DNA from 3 places in the Blautia sp. aa_0143 genome. Region 2 is predicted to be linked to each of the others. Evidence: riboswitches for the same ligand, from Rfam matches in the RefSeq annotation. Region 2 holds a riboswitch; each other region holds the start of a gene.
The links. A riboswitch is a leader RNA that binds a small molecule or an ion and turns the genes downstream of it on or off. The one in region 2 is predicted to bind FMN.
Positions count from the first base shown of each region.

Region 1 (5,528 bases), on a different contig from region 2:
GATAGCAAAGCCGATGCTGAAAACTATGCAAAGGAAGCCAACGAGCATACGACAGCAAATGTCCGATACTATGTGAAAGAAAAAGGACCGGAACCCGGTGCTGTTCGGAAAGGAACATCTCAACCGGAGCTGGATGCACGCAGCCATGAAGAAGTGACACCAAGAAATGATGCAGCGGAAAAACAAAATGAGATTCTGGGCAGACAGATTCCTTCTCAAACAGATCCGCTGGTAGAAATCCGCTCTGCGGTCCATAGTAATTACGCAGGCATGGTCGCTATGCTGGGTGCGGACAACTGTGTATATTTGGGGCGTGAGGAACGCTGCTATTATCAGGATATGCAGCCATCTTACTATGACAATCAGGACGGCTCCCTGTGCTTTGTCTGTGATCAGCCAGACATGTATTATTTTCTTTATGGAGAAGGCTGGGCGCATACCCAGGCGGAAATGCTGGAACGAGGGCTTACCCTGCGCCAGTATGAAGAATTTGCGAGACTGCAAAATGGCGTCCTTGCACAGTTTACCACCCAAAGAGAAATTCTGTTTGCCGGACAGCCGTTTCAGGCGCCGGAAAGTTATCTTCGCAATGCGGAGCTTTATGAGGAAGGCCAGACCGGCAACTACAATATGCTGGATGGCAGGCTGAACAACGAACCTCCTGTGCGTCCGGATTTAACAGATGGACAGACAGATGAAGAAATCCGGGAGCTGGTGCCGGAAGCAAAGCCGTCTTTGATGGACCGTCTGAAAGCAGATAAACCGGAGCATGAAGCAAGGCAAATAATCCCTCCTGTGCCGGAAAGGGAACGCTGATGGCTGGGGTAAGATTTGAGGATGTAGAGCTTCTGGGTGCTCTTTCCCGTATCGTAGATCTTCATACCCAACATTATAAAGAGGACTTTGACCTGGATAAAGAACTGATCTCAAAACTGGCTGTGTCAGACCGTTCAGAGGATAAACAGCTTCTTTGGATGTCACGCCCCTGCGGAACCTATACCCTGCGTGAACGGGAAGTTTATCTGGAGGGCAGCCATGAAAACAAAGTGTGGCGGTTTTACCAGGAACAGACAAATGATCCTGTTTTGGCTTATGCCATTTCTTTGAAAGAAGTCAGGGACGGAAAAATATTTGGCGATCTCTATCCGCTAAATTACAGAGAACATGTGGAACGGATGAAAAAATTGACCTGTCCAATCGGAAATGTAGCCGTTGCATTTGAGGATGGAAATGTTATCACGATTCCCTATCAGGAACGGAGACAGCTTATGAACCGGCTTATGCCAGAGCATGGAGCCCCTAAAACAATGACTTATCTGCCGGAAAATGAGCCGGAACTTATGATGATCCTAAAACGGGAACGCTTCAAACGCAGCTATCATGCGGCAGCCGGAAATCTGGAGGAATATCTTGATAAGCTGGAAAAGACCACCCTGCGGGAAAAACTCAAAAAAGCAAAAACGGCGGTTTCGACGCAGGAGGTCTCATCTCATAAAAGAGGGTTGGAACGATGAAGGACGGGCATAACAAAAAATCCGTCCGCGTCGAATTTGTCATGTCCGAACCGGAGGCTGAACTGGTAAAAGAACGCATGGCGGAACTTGGCATTACCAACCTGTCGGCATATCTGAGAAAGATGGCCGTAGACGGTTACATCATTCACCTTGATATGGGAGATATTCAGGAAATGATCCGGCTTCTCCGCATTTGTTCCAATAACTTAAACCAATATACCAGACGGGCCAATGAGACCGGCAGTATTTATGCCGCAGATATAGAGGACATCCGCACCCGTCTGGACAGCCTTTGGGATGGCATGGATAAACTGATCCGGGGATTTGCAAACATTTCATAAACAGCCGGAAAGTCGTTGCTTTCTTTTTGCCGTCACGGTAAAATTTTTATAAGGGCAGATGCCCTTCTGAAAGGAGGCAAAGCGTATGCGTTTGATAGGTAAATTACTGGCACTTCCCTTTATGCTGGTTACGGGGATTCTTTATCTGGTATGTAAATTTTTAGTGGTCCTTTCCGGTGCGGTACTTGGGATTCTTTCCGGGATCATCTTTCTGGCAGCATTGGTGCTGTTCTTTGTCGCAGGATTTTTGCCGGGTCTTGCATGGCTTATGATCGCCTTTCTTATCAGTCCATACGGTCTGCCTATGGCGGCTGCATGGCTGGTAGGGATCATTGGCGGAGCAAACAGTGCCTTAAAGGATTTTATATTTGGTTAAGCAGATTTGGCGGGGCGCATAGGCAGCCCCGCTCTTTTTCTGCAATTATAACTTTTTTGATTGGAGGGATTTTATTGAGAGATACATATTATCATTCTGCCTCTTATGCCAGAGAACATGGCGAATTGAATTGGCGGTAAGTCCTATTTCATAAAATGCAAGTTTCCGAAATATTTCCGAACTTTCTTCAATTCATTGCTTCCAAAAATAGTTGATGTTATAATTGCAGGGAAAACAACTGAATAAAAGTGTCTTCGGGGCAGGGTGAAATTCCCGATTGGCGGTAAAGTCCGCGAGCGTAAAACGCACGATTTGGTGTAATTCCAAAACCAACAGTATAGTCTGGATGAAAGAAGATATGGTTAGATTTCCGCAGATTTTGAGAGGATTACTTTCTTTTCTGTGGCCTAATTATAATGCTAACACCTGAAAGACATTTTCTTTTGGGTGTTAATTTTTTGCCACGGAGGAAAGCAATTATGAACAGTAAAACAAAAAGAATCACAGTTATTGGTATGCTATGTGCGATCACTTATGTCACTATGGTTGTTGGCAGGATTCCTATTATTCTATTCTTAAAGTATGATCCATCCGATGTTATTGTAACTTTGGGCGGCTTTATTTGGGGGCCGATGACTTCCTGCATTGTATCTGTTATTGTAGCAACCCTTGAAATGATTACAGTAAGCGATACCGGAATATTAGGTTGTATTATGAATATCGTACAAACACTATCTTTTGCGTGTACGGCATCTGTCATTTACAAAAAAAAGCACACTTTATCTGGTGCAGTGATTGGTCTGGCATCGGGATGGCTAATAACGGTTATCGTTATGCTGTTGTGGAACTATTTGGTAACGCCGCTTTATATGGGGTATCCAAGAGAAGCAGTTGTAGAATTGTTACTTCCTGCCTTTCTTCCATTTAACTTATTGAAAGGTGGGTTAAATGCGTCCATTACATTTTTACTGTATAAGCCCATAGTTACCGCTTTGAGAAAAAGCGGATATGTTGCTACTTTGGAAAATGAAGCAAGACAAAAGCATACTGGTCTGCTTATGCTGGCAAGTTTTATTATAGTAACTTGTGTTTTGATTATCCTGTCAATGAATGGGATTATATGAGGATTGAAATGAAAGAAAAAATAAATGAGCCTATTTGCACACTAACAGGGATCGTTATACATGGCCGAGGTATTGGAAAGCATGTGGGGACACCTACCGCAAACATAGAAATAGCAAAAAATACATTTTTGCCAAAGACAGGGGTGTATGTGGCAGATATTCTTTTAAGTGACAAGATATATTATGGTGTTACCCATATTGGGACGCGCCCTACACTTGATAATGATAGCTTTGTTTCAATCGAAACACATATTTTTGATTTTGATAAGGACATATATGGGTGTACGATAACTATCAACCTATATAAGAAATTGAGGGAAGTCAGAAAATTTAATGAATTATCCTTGCTGCTTGAACAAATTGCGAATGACCGGACAATGGCACAAGAATTTTGGGGATTAAAGCAAACAAATCACACCTTACACATTGATGTTAACCGGCATTGTGTAATATTAGGACAGCAGGAAGTTTATTTATCAACAAACGAATTTGAAGTCCTTTATTTGTTACTGCAATCTCCTCAAACCACATTCACAAAAGAACAGATTTATAAACAGATTTGGCATGAACCCACAAATAACCATTTGCACGCAGTAGAAAACACGATTTTTCAAATACGAAAAAGGTTAAAACCATATTGCAAGGGACACGAGTATATAAAAACAGTAATTGGCTATGGTTATAAATTTAATAATAACTAACAAATTCGGCCGAGTTAACTAAAGTGCTACCACAATTTTTTATATATGGATCAAATTCTAAGTTAGGGGGTGACGAAAATAGCGACCACAAGACTGATGCCTTTGCATGTAGGAAAAGGTCGGGACATCTCTACTGCGATTGCAGATATTATTGATTATGTAGAAAATCCGCAGAAAACCGATTTTGGAAAATTCATTTATGGCTATGAGTGTGATACCCGGCTTGCTGATGCAGAATTCCTTCTGTCCAAACGACAGTATGCAAATCTGACCGGCAGAAATCAGGGTTCGGATGATGTGATCGCCTACCATCTTCGTCAGGCGTTTAAGCCCGGCGAAGTTGCGCCGGAAGAAGCCAATCAGATCGGCAGGGAGCTGGCGCTAAAACTCACAAAAGGAAACCATGCCTTTGTCGTCTGTACCCATGTAGATAAGCACCATGTCCATAATCACATCATTATCAACTCTACTACACTGGACTGTCAGAAAAAATTTCGCAACTTCTGGGGCTCTACCTGGGCGATCCGGCGAATGAATGACAAGCTGTGTTTGGAACATGGTCTTTCGATTATAGAAAATCCGAAACCCAGCCGGGAGCATTATGGCACATGGCTGGGAAATAAAAAGCAGCCTTCCTTTCAGGAGCAGATACGCATTGCTATTGATGCTGCATTAGAAGAAAAGCCAAAAGATTTTGGGGAACTTCTAAAGAAGCTGGAGGCTGCCGGGATTGAAGTTAATCGTGAAAGAAAACATCTTCGGTTCCGAGTTCCGGGACAGGAAAATTATACCCGATGTGATACGCTCAAAGGCGATTATACAGAACAGGCCATCAAAGAACGAATTGCCGGTACACGGACAGTAAAATCCCGCCATACTTTTTCAAAAAAACCGGTTTCCAAAGTTGGATTGCTGGTAGATATAGAGGCTGCAATCCGTTCCGGCAAAGGTCCCGGTTATGAGCGTTGGGCAAAAGTGTTCAACTTAAAACAGCTTTCCCAGGCAGTGCTCTACTTAAAAGAACATGGCGATATGGGTTATGAGGATCTTCTGGAAAAAGCCAACGCCGCTACCACTAATTTCAATACCTTATCCGTTCAGATCAAAGATCTGGAGTCAAAAATGAACGCCAATGCCGAGCTGCAAAAGCAGATTGTAAACTATGTGAAAACGCGAGCTGTCTATGTAGAATATCGCAAAGCTGGGTATAGCAAAAAATACCGAACAGCACATGAGTCTGAAATTCTGCTGCACAAGGCGGCAAAGAATCATTTTGACGAGTTGGGAATCCAAAAGCTCCCCTCTGTCAAATCTCTCCGGGAGGAATACAGCGATCTTCTGGAACAAAAACGGAAATCCTATTCTTCCTATAAGCAGGCCAAAAATGATATGAGAGAACTTCATAATGTTCGATCCAATGTGGAATATCTATTAGAGATTTCTTCCCCACCACAACCGCAGCGTAGCACAGA
Region 1 covers NZ_RCXU01000020.1:79,097-84,624, forward strand. The annotation lists gene EAI83_RS11515 (DUF4316 domain-containing protein) at 1-816, shown strand, start outside; gene EAI83_RS11520 (hypothetical protein) at 816-1,514, shown strand; gene EAI83_RS11525 (plasmid mobilization protein) at 1,511-1,855, shown strand; gene EAI83_RS11530 (CD1845 family protein) at 1,941-2,231, shown strand; FMN riboswitch at 2,478-2,593, shown strand; gene EAI83_RS11535 (ECF transporter S component) at 2,711-3,355, shown strand; gene EAI83_RS11540 (riboflavin kinase) at 3,364-4,056, shown strand; gene EAI83_RS11545 (relaxase/mobilization nuclease domain-containing protein) at 4,135-5,528, shown strand, end outside.
Region 1: another riboswitch for FMN. It lies ahead of EAI83_RS11535 (ECF transporter S component); the one in region 2 lies ahead of EAI83_RS06010 (ECF transporter S component).

Region 2 (5,528 bases):
GTGGTATTCAGCAAGGATGGCACAAAACTGATCGTGTTTCCGTCCGGACGTTCCGGAGATTACCAGATCCCGGATGGAACTGTAAGCGTGGGAGACTATGCTTTTTATTACTGTGTAAATGTTTCTTCCATAACAGTACCGGGAAGTGTCAGAAGCCTTGGAGAAGGTGCTTTCGGAAACTGTTCGTCGCTTACGAAAGCTGTCCTGAACGAAGGCTTGGAAGAAATCGGTGAATATGCATTCCAGAGCAGTTCAGGGATCCGTGATATTATAATTCCCGCATCTGTAAAATCAGTTGGGAAAAATGGACTTCGTCTGTCTTCCGGGTGCAGGATAAGAGTACTGAGCACAGATACTGTCTGGGCGGATGATGCGTTCAGGGATTCAGCACTGATCGCGGGAAAAAAGGATTCCACACTTCAGAAATACGCAGAGGACCGTGGCTGCACGTTTGTGGAGCTGTCAGCAGACAACCGGATACCGCTTCAGAATGAATGGTTTGAACAGATCACTTCAGACTATGAATATAATGGAAAAAGCCATGAACCCGAAATAGAATCCAGTGAATCCGCACCGGAACTTGAGCAGGGCTTCGATTATGAAGTAACTTATGAAAATAACATCAATGCAGGAACTGCGACTGTAAAGATCACGGGAAAAGATATTTTCTGCGGTACAGTAGAGCGGAGTTTCAAGATTACGCCAGATGAAAATGGAATGTATGTGTGCTATTTTGCGGAAAATAATGAAACATACCTGGAAACCACCTTTAAAGGAAAAAAAGTGGAACCGGAAGTGGTAATTGACGGACTGGTACAGGGAAAAGATTATACGGTAACCTATGTTAATAATGAAAAGCCTGGTGAAGCTCGTGCAGAGCTCACGGGAATCGGCAATTATAAAGGATCGGAAACATTATATTTTACTATTTACGGAAAACTGCCGGCTGCGGATCCAATAGCTGATCAGACATATACAGGAAAAGAACTTACACCTGCCATCGTAATCCCCGGATTGAAAGCCGGCGAAGATTATTATATGTACTACGAGGATAATCAGTATCCGGGTGTTGCAACGGTAACCATTTATGGTACCGGTTATTATAAAGGTACCGCAACCATTCATTTCAAGATCATAAAAAAGACAGAAAAGTTTGTCAGCAATGTTAAGCTAAACAGAACCTCTTACACTTATACGGGAAAATCCATCCGGCCATCAGTAACCGTAACTGTAAATGGAAAGAAGATCGGTGCGAGTGCTTATAAGCTGTATTACAAAAATAATAAAAATTCCGGAATTGGAACTGTACAGGTCAGAGGAATCGGAAAATACAGTCGTATCAACAAAACGCTTACCTTTAAGATCCTGCCTCTAAAAACTCTGCTGACAGGACTGAAAAAAGCAAACAGATCCTTTACCGCAAGCTGGAAGAAAAATATACAGGCAACCGGCTATCAGATCCAGTATGCAGCAGACAGCAGATTTACAAAAGAAAGAAAAACGGTCACAGTTGGAAAACAGTCTGCGACCAGATATAAGATATCAGGACTGAAAAACAAAAAGACCTATTATGTCCGCATCCGGTCATATAAAAGAGTCGGAAAAAAGGTTCTTTACAGTAGCTGGAGTACGGTAAAGAAAATCCGGGTTTGATCATAAAGGAGTGGATCTTAGATTTATATAAATGGAGCAGAATGCTTCTGTGACAGAATTAAGGCTTGTAATTATAAAAAGAGCGCGTTATAATGAACTCATAAAAAAGAAAATTTCTTCGGGGCAGGGTGTGATTCCCTACCGGCGGTATAGTCCGCGACCCGCTTTGGCGGCTGATCTGGTGAAATTCCGGAACCGACAGTAAAGTCTGGATGAGAGAAGAACGCGCAGTATTTAAAGAACGTGCTCAGTGCCCCGGGAAGAAGCTCCCGGGGCTTTTTATGTGAAGAAATTTTTTTCGCATAAAGATTTCTTGTGGAAATTTTCTTTGAATATTTCTGAAGAAGGAGAGAGAGTTATGAGTGAACAGATATTACAGAGAGGAAATGCTGTGGAAAGAAGCAGAACAAGAACCATCGCGCAGGTAGCCATGCTTGGTGCTGTGGCAGGAGTATTGATGAATCTTGAGTTTCCGATCCCGTTTCTTGCACCGTCTTTTTATCAGCTTGATTTTTCCGAGGTACCGGTTATGGTAGGAACCTTCGCTATGGGACCTGTGGCAGGTATCCTGATCGAGCTTGTGAAGATTCTCGTACATCTTGTGACTAAGGGAACCATGACTGCCGGTGTTGGTGATGTTGCCAATTTCCTGTTTGGATGTGCCTATGTGGTACCGGCCGGCCTGATCTACCGTTTCCGTCACAAAAAGAGCAGAGTACATGCAGTTGCAGGTATGGCAGCAGGAACAGTCCTGACAGCGATCCTTGCATGCTTTGTCAATGCCTTTGTATTGCTTCCGGCTTACGGTAAGGCGTTTGGAATGCCAATCGAGACCTTTATCCAGATGGGAAGCGCAGTACACAGCTCCGTAAACGGACTGCTTACCTTTGCACTGCTGATCATTGCTCCGTTTAATATCTTTAAATATGCACTGACATCTCTGATCGTATTTGTAATCTATAAGAAAATCCGTGTTGTACTGAAAGGTGACTGATCATAAGCAGCTGCCGGAGGATGAAGAAAAGATCAGAAATTGGTGGTTTCAGATAAATATCTGAGAATGTGAGAAATGCCATGTAATATATTGCCGATGGGCAGTAAATTACATGGCATTTTTTATGTCAGGCGTTTTGTTCTGCAGTTTTCATGACTCCAAGCTCACGTCTGGCAAAAACAACGGCCAGCACAAATGCAGAGGTATCTGCAATTGGTCCTGCGTACATGACGCCATCGATTCCGAAGAAGACCGGGAAGATGACGATCAGCGGCAGCAGGAAGAGCACCTGCCTTGTGAGGGACATGATCACACCAAGCCTGGCTTTTCCAATGGAGGTAAAAAAGCCGGCGGACATAGGCTGGATCCCGTTGGCAAAGGTCATCAGCATGAAGATGCGGAGATATTTTTCTGCAAAATGAAAGTACAGGTCGCTGCCGTTTCCGAAGATGCCTACGATCTGATGCGGGAAGAACTGGAAGCAGATAAAAAATATGGTTGCGATCACAGTACATAAGGTTACGGAATAGCGGTATGTCTGGCGTACACGGCTGTATTTTTCGGCGCCGTAGTTAAATCCCCAGATGGGCTGGGAGCCCTGGGAGATTCCGATGCAGATGGCCATAAATACCTGATTGACTTTGGAAATGATCCCTGCACAAGCGATCGGAATATCACTTCCGTAAGCGGAGAGTGCTCCGTAATGGCGAAGTGTATTGTTCATGACAATCTGCACTGCAGCAATGGCAACCTGATTGATACAGGATGCCATTCCCAGAGAAAAAATGGCAGACAGATTGCGTGCCTTAGGAATCAGCATGGAGTGGTCCAGGTACATTTTTCGGAGTCTGGAAAAATAAAAGATGATCAGAAGTCCGGATACAATCTGGCCGATCACGGTTGCCCAGGCTGCACCTTTGATGCCCCAGCCGAATCCAAAGATGAAAAGCGGGTCCAGGATGGTGTTGATGGCGGCACCGGCCAGGATGCAGGTCATGGAATAGGTAGGACTCCTGTCTGCTCGGATCAGGTGGTTGCCGCCTGTGCTTAAAACATAAAAGGGAAGTCCAATGGCGGTGATCCCCATGTAATCAATGGCATAGGGCATGACGTCCGGTGTTCCGCCGAAAAAATGAAGCAGTGGCTTCAGGAACAGAAGGACGATGACAGAGAGTATCGTACCGGAGATTATCAGCGCGGAGAGTCCGGTTCCTGCAATGGAGCTGGCTTTTTTTTCGTTTCCTGCGCCCATTTCCAGGTTGTAATTGGAGGCGCTGCCGATTCCCAGGAGCAGTGCAGCAGCAGTAGAGATAATGGTTACGGGAAATGCGATGTTTGTGGCGGCGTTTCCAAGCATTCCTACGCCCTGTCCGATAAAGATTTGGTCAACGATATTGTACAGAGCGCTGACCAGCATGCTGATGATGGCGGGAATGGCGAATTTGGCGATCAGGCTGCCTACAGGGGCGGTTCCCAGAGGGTTTTCGGCCTGGGCAGCATTGGTCTGGTTTTTCAATGTTTTTTCCTTCTTTCTTGTCTACAGTAGCTGTTTGGTAATGTGATAAGTGGATTTTTAATTTTATAGCAGGGTATTTATTATAGCACTATTGTGAAGGGAGTGTAAGTATAAAAAATTGACCTTTGGTTTTGGATGGGATAAAATGTTTTTAGAAAAATTTTCGGGAAGGAGCTTTTCAGATGGGTAAGATCAACAGTGTGAAAAAACTTACAGATAATAAGTTCGTGAATCTTTATGGAGTGGATGCGACCAGTGTACATGATACGCCGGTTTCTTATTTTGTGGCCTCCAGGGCGAAGAGTGTGGAGGATATGAAGCTTTCTACAGGGGAGAATCATCCGGATGGGGTGATCATTTACAGTGTTTATGGAGAGAAGCGGGATAAGGTTGTGCTGATCCGTCAGTATCGGTATACGATCGGCGGGTATATTTATGAGTTTCCGGCGGGGCTTGTGGAGCCTGGGGAGGATTTCCATGAGGGTGCTGTGCGGGAGATGTTTGAGGAGACCGGGTTGAAGCTGGAGCCGATCAAGGTTGCGGAGGCTTTTGAGAAGCCTTATTTTACGACGATTGGGATGACGGATGAATCCTGTGCTACGGTTTATGGGTATGCCAGTGGTGAGGTTAGTAAGGCGGCTCAGGAGGATAGTGAGGAGATCGAGGTTGTGATCGCGGACCGGGATGAGGTCAGGAGGATACTGAAGGAGGAGAGGGTTGCGATCATGTGTGCTTATATGCTGATGCATTTTCTTGAGGATGAGGAGGTGTTTGGATTTCTTGGGGAGATTTAAACGGAGGTAGTTATATGGCGGAAGGGGACGCCAGTGAGGGGCTTCTTTCCAGGCTGGGGCTTCGTCGGGGGCTGGCTTCTAAGGTGCCGGAATTCTGCTAAAAGCGCTTCAAAAAATCTCGAACTCGCGTCTGAAGCCGCTCAAACAGCGAGATTTTTTGAAGCAACGCAGATTTCCGCCACCTAAGAAGCAGCTCCCCTCCTGCAGAGTCAGCCTGGAAAGAAGCCCCTCACTGGCTGTGCGTTGGCCGTGAGACGTGTTAAATCTCGTGGGGAGTGTTGCTAGTGGGGTGGTATGACGGGAGTTGGATGAGCCGTCAGCGCTGCGCTGGACGGCTGGGAGGAAAGGCTGAGATTCCTTGTGGCATGACGGGAGTTGGATGAGCCATCGGCGCTGCGCTGGATGGCTGGGAGGAAAGGCTGAGATTCCCTGTGGCTTGAAGAGGGGAATGGGTCATCGGCGCTGCACTGGATGGATGAGAAAAACGGGGAATCTGCGGTTGCGGATTCCCCGTTTTGATCAGAGTTCTATGAGTTTTCCCAGGTCTTTGTTGTATTTGCAGTATTTGCCG
Region 2 covers NZ_RCXU01000009.1:70,296-75,823, forward strand. The annotation lists gene EAI83_RS06005 (fibronectin type III domain-containing protein) at 1-1,653, shown strand, start outside; FMN riboswitch at 1,764-1,881, shown strand; gene EAI83_RS06010 (ECF transporter S component) at 2,012-2,647, shown strand; gene EAI83_RS06015 (MATE family efflux transporter) at 2,775-4,163, opposite strand; gene EAI83_RS06020 (NUDIX hydrolase) at 4,346-4,957, shown strand; gene EAI83_RS06025 (hypothetical protein) at 5,477-5,528, opposite strand, start outside.

Region 3 (5,528 bases), on a different contig from region 2:
CGGTGTACAGATAAGACCCTTTGCATAAGTCGCCATGAAATTAATATTTTCCCGGGTCGCAAACTCTGCCGCACATATCAGATCTCCCTCATTTTCTCTGTCCGGATCATCTGTGACCAGAACTATTTTTCCTTCCTTAAGATCCCTAAGTGCCTCTTCAATTGTGTTGTACTGATAATTTTGTGACATAGTGTATATCCTCCTGTTCTAAAACCCGAATTCTTCAAGAAACTCCATCGTAATTCCGGATTCTTTTTTCTCTTCTTCATTTTTTCTGATGCCAAGCAGTTTTTCTACATATTTTCCGATCACATCATTTTCCAGATTAACCAGATCCCCCGGCACCTTTTCCAAAAGGGTGGTTTCTTCTCCTGTATGTGGAATGACCGACACCTGAAAACCAGCTTCATCAACCCTTGCAACTGTCAGGCTGATCCCATCAATACAAACGGATCCTTTTTCCACGATCAGATGCAAGATCTGTGGCGATGTCTCAATTGATACCCAGATGGCATTTTCTTCCCGGAGCATGGAACGTATCACTCCAGTCCCATCAATATGGCCGCTTACTATGTGTCCCCCGAACCTGCCATCTGCAGCCATTGCACGTTCCAGGTTTACCTGGCTTCCAGCTTTGCAACTGCCAAGACTGCTTCTTCTGATCGTCTCTGCCATCACATCGGCAGTAAATCCGTCCGGCTGGATCGACGTAACTGTCAGACACACACCATTCACAGCAATACTGTCACCGATTCTTGTCCCTTCCAGGACTTTCCGGGCTTTCACTGCCAGGATCCCTGATTCTCCTGTCAGCTGTATATAACGGACTTTTCCTTTCTCTTCTACGATTCCTGTAAACATGATTCCTCCTGTTTTTTCTCACACACCTGACATCTTATCCGGATGTCCTCACCGATCTGGCAGATATCTATATATTTCAGTTCTACTGCTTCAGACGGGAATTCAACTCCGATACCTTCTACCGGTGTCTTCCCGGCCACACCACCAAACAGCTTTGGTGCCACAAAAGCCTGTACTTCCTTTACAATTCCGGCTCGCAGGGCACTGTCATTTAACGTACCGCCTCCCTCCAGGAGGATGCTGTCAATACCCCTGTTTCCAAGATCTGTCATCAGCTTCTTAAGGTCTATCTGATCCTTTTCATCCGGACAGTAAATGGTCTCAACTCCCATGGTATGTAATATTTTTATTTTTTCTTCTGTATTTTTCTGATCTGCATAAGCCACGATCGTCCGGTACTTTTCCGCACTTTTTACGATCTGACTGTCCGGCGGGATCCTGAGCTTACTGTCGCACACAATCCTGACAGGACTTTTCCAGCCTTCTACCCGGACGTTCAACATCGGATCATCTGCAAGCACAGTTCCAATACCTGCCATGATCCCCATGTACTGATGCCGCATATGCTGTACTTCTTTTCTTGCCGCTTCTCCGGTGATCCATTTTGATGCTCCTGTCTTCGTTGCGATCTTCCCATCCAGTGTCATGGCATACTTCATCACCACGTATGGGGTTTTCGTAGTAATATAATGGAAAAACACCGGATTCAGCTGATCACATTCTTCTCTCATAAAATCTTCAACTACTGTTACACCGGCTTCCCTTAACATCTGTACACCTTTTCCTGCCACTTTCGGATTCGGATCTCGGGAACCGATCACCACTTTTCTGATCTTCTGTTCAATGATCGCTTCCGTACATGGAGGTGTTTTTCCATGATGACAGCAAGGCTCCAGCGTAACATAAATCACCGCACCTTCTGCTGGTTCTGTGAGGGAAGCAATTGCATTACGTTCCGCATGAAGTTCTCCATACTTTTTATGATAGCCTTCCCCGATGATCCTTCCGTCTTTTACGATCACTGCCCCTACCATCGGATTGGGATTCGTCCAGCCTTCTCCTTTTTTGGCCAGCTGAATCGCCCGAAGCATATATTCCTGATCCGTCATTTTTATTCCTTCTTTCTTATTCCTGTTCTTTGTCTAGAGCGTGTTTGAAAAAGGCTTTCTGCAAGATGTGCGTCACAATTTGTGGGAGATTTTGTCCGGATGAGGGCGCCGTAGCGGGCTACGGCAACTGAATTCGGGCAAAATATACCGCAAAGTGGGGCGTGCAGATTGCAGGAATGATTTTTCAAACACGCTCTGGTACGCCGAGGCTTTTAGATCTGTGCAATCGGATTCACAGACAAGTGAGTGGTATATTTATTTCGAAAACGATGTACCAGATACAAAAAAAACCTGCAGAAATATCTGCAGGGTAGAATTGATCTGTTACATATGATCGATAAATGAATGTCTGATTCCCTATATAAAAAGCTCTGAAATGGATCACCATCTCAGAGCTCTGATACTACATTCATTCAAAAAATCAACTGTACTATCATCTTCTTCCATCCAGACTGTACTGTCGGCCCCGGAATCTCACCGGATCATGCCTCTCGGCTCGCGGGCTTTACCGCCGGTAGGGAATCTCACCCTGCCCTGAAGATATCTTTTTGTTTATTTTAATACTTTATCTGTTATTTGTAAAGCGAAATTTTTATTTTACTCATTCCATGCGGAATATTAGTTACTGGCAGGCAATCGTCGTATTACTATTCTCAGGCTTTGGTTGACAAACAGGCACGCAGGCAATGACCGATGGCCAGCACACAGAGCCTGTGCCTTGGAAGATGAATTTTTTTATCTGCAGTTTACTATTGCTTTTTGGGCAGCAGCAAAATCTTTTTCTAGTACATAAATACATGTTGTTTCATTCTTATGATCAATTCCCGATGCAAAAGTATGATAAAAAATCAAGAAAAAAAGATTATTGATAAATGTTCCTTTTTTTAATCTCGTTTCGTAAAGAATATTATTTTCATTCAACGCTTGTGTTAACCGCACGAGATGATCCATATTATCAGTTTCACATAATTTAATTTTTCCATTATCCTGGGTATATTTCATAAAAATCTCCATTCCGCCGCCTTTGGCTGGCGGCACAAATAGTGAGGAATTATAAGCGGAAACAGGCGCAGGCCGTGACATTTAGGCGTTTTGAAAGTATCGATTATCTCTGTCAATGCATGAGCATACTTATTTTGATGTGGCAGGAAGAACCAGAGAATATATTTGACAGAGTGTCCAAGATATTTGGATAAAGAAAACCGATGGCTTTGACTGTTATCAATCTACACCATCGGCTTTCAAGGTTTTTAAATACTTAAATTCAGACTTATTAAAATAATATAATGAAAACTTAAGTTAATGGATTATTTACCCATCTGTTTTGCAACTTCCTCAGCGAAGTTCTCTTCTTTTTTCTCAAGACCATCGCCTGTCTCGTAGCGAACGAAGCCTTTGATCTGGATCTTAGCGCCGTTCTCTTTTGCTACCTGCTCTACGTATTTAGCAACGGACTGTTTTCCGTCCTCTGCTTTTACGTATGTCTGGTCAAGAAGGCAGATCTCTTTAAGCTCTTTCTTGATACGTCCTGTGATCATTCCCTCGATAACCTTAGCCGGTTTCTGGGACTCCTTCGGATCGTTCTGGATCTGAGCCATAAGAATCTCTTTCTCATGCTCGATGTAGTCAGCGCTTACTTCCTTGTCGCTTGTGTACTGCGGTTTCAGAGCTGCGATCTGCATAGCTACGTTCTTAGCCATCTCTTTAACAGCATCGTTAACAACATCTGTCTCAACGTCTACAAGAACGCCGATCTTTCCACCCATATGAGTGTAGGAAGCGATGAATCCGTTCTGCTCCTCAACCTGAGCAAATCTACGAATGTTCATGTTCTCGCCGATTACTGCGATCTGAGCTGCAAGAGCCTCTTTTACAGTCTTAGTTGTATCAAGTGCCCATGCCTCAGCAAGGAAAGCATCGATATCAGCTGCTGTTGTGTTAAGTGCCTGTGCTGCAACATCTGCAACATAGCTCTGGAATTTCTCATTCTTTGCAACGAAGTCTGTCTCAGCATTAACCTCAACAACGACTGCTTTCTTTCCATCCTCTGTTACCAGAGTTTTGCAAAGACCCTCTGCTGCGATACGGCTTGCTTTCTTCTGTGCTGTAGCAAGACCCTTCTCACGCAGGAACTCAACTGCTTTATCCATATCGCCTTCTGTAGCTGTAAGAGCTTTCTTACAATCCATCATTCCGGCGCCGGTCATCTCTCTTAACTCTTTTACCTGTGCTGCTGTAATAGCCATTGTTCGTTTCCTCCTGAAATATTCTGTTTATACGAATAATTCCTCTGTAGCTGCAAACTCCTCAGACTCAGCCTCGATCTCGCCATCTGCCTCAGCAGTTCCCTGCTTAGCCTCGATAACAGCGTCAGCCATCTTGGAAACGATGAGTTTTACTGCACGGATAGCATCGTCATTTCCCGGGATCACATAGTCAAGCTCTTCCGGATCACAGTTAGTATCGCAGATACCGATAAGCGGGATTCCAAGTGTATGAGCCTCCTGTACGCAAATTCTCTCTTTCTTAGGATCTACGATAAAGATAGCATCCGGGATTCTCTTCATCTCTTTGATTCCGCCAAGGTTCTTCTGAAGCTTAACAAGCTCTTTGCGAAGCTCGATAACCTCTTTCTTAGGAAGTACGTCGAATGTTCCGTCAGCTTCCATTGTCTCGATCTCTTTCAGTCTTGCGATACGGCTCTGGATTGTCTTGAAGTTTGTAAGCATACCACCAAGCCATCTCTCATTTACGAAGAACTCTCCACAACGCTCTGCCTCTGTACGGATAGCATCCTGAGCCTGTTTCTTAGTTCCTACGAAAAGGATGTGTCCACCGTTGGCAACAATATCTGCTACTGCATTGTAAGCATCGTCAACCATTCCTACAGACTGCTGAAGATCGATGATATAGATACCATTTCTCTCTGTGTAGATGTACGGAGCCATTTTAGGGTTCCATCTTCTTGTCTGATGTCCGAAATGAACACCTGCCTCTAAAAGCTGCTTCATTGAAATAACGCTCATGTCTTTTCTCCTTTTTGGTTAAATTCTTCCGCACAGGTCGCCTTCTCTCTGGACCCATCCTCACACCGTAGGGCACCATCCTTATAGAATCGCCGTGCGTGCTTATTTTTGCAACTTCTGAATTATAGCATAGGAAATCCCCTTATGTAAAGGGGATTTTTCCAATTTTTTTCTGTTTTTCAGCGGTTTCCGGCAGATTTCAGAAGCTCCAGTTCTTTTTCGGTGAGCGAACGATATTTTCCTGTCGGAAGATCTGAAGGAAGCGCCAGCGGCCCCATGGATAGTCTTTTCAAATAAGTTACTTTTTTTCCCAGTGCCTCCATCATCCGTTTTACCTGATGGAATTTTCCCTCGTGGATGGTAAGTCGGATCTCAGATTCCCAGTTCTTACCGGCTTCTGCAGATTCTGTACCGGACTCCCAGGTAGAAAGGATCTCCAGCCTTGCCGGTCGTGTGAGATCTTTTTCCCCGATATCCACGCCTTCTGCCAGCTTCACGACATCTTCTTCTGTCACTTTCCCGGATACTTTTG
Region 3 covers NZ_RCXU01000012.1:102,602-108,129, forward strand. The annotation lists gene EAI83_RS07890 (bifunctional 3,4-dihydroxy-2-butanone-4-phosphate synthase/GTP cyclohydrolase II) at 1-189, opposite strand, end outside; gene ribE (riboflavin synthase) at 208-861, opposite strand; gene ribD (bifunctional diaminohydroxyphosphoribosylaminopyrimidine deaminase/5-amino-6-(5-phosphoribosylamino)uracil reductase RibD) at 843-1,970, opposite strand; partial or broken gene EAI83_RS17840 (DUF6783 domain-containing protein) at 1,973-2,098, opposite strand; partial or broken gene EAI83_RS17845 (DUF6783 domain-containing protein) at 2,048-2,284, shown strand; FMN riboswitch at 2,402-2,516, opposite strand; gene EAI83_RS07915 (hypothetical protein) at 2,706-2,972, opposite strand; gene tsf (translation elongation factor Ts) at 3,278-4,216, opposite strand; gene rpsB (30S ribosomal protein S2) at 4,244-4,996, opposite strand; gene EAI83_RS07935 (pseudouridine synthase) at 5,176-5,528, opposite strand, start outside.
Region 3: another riboswitch for FMN. It lies ahead of EAI83_RS17840 (DUF6783 domain-containing protein); the one in region 2 lies ahead of EAI83_RS06010 (ECF transporter S component).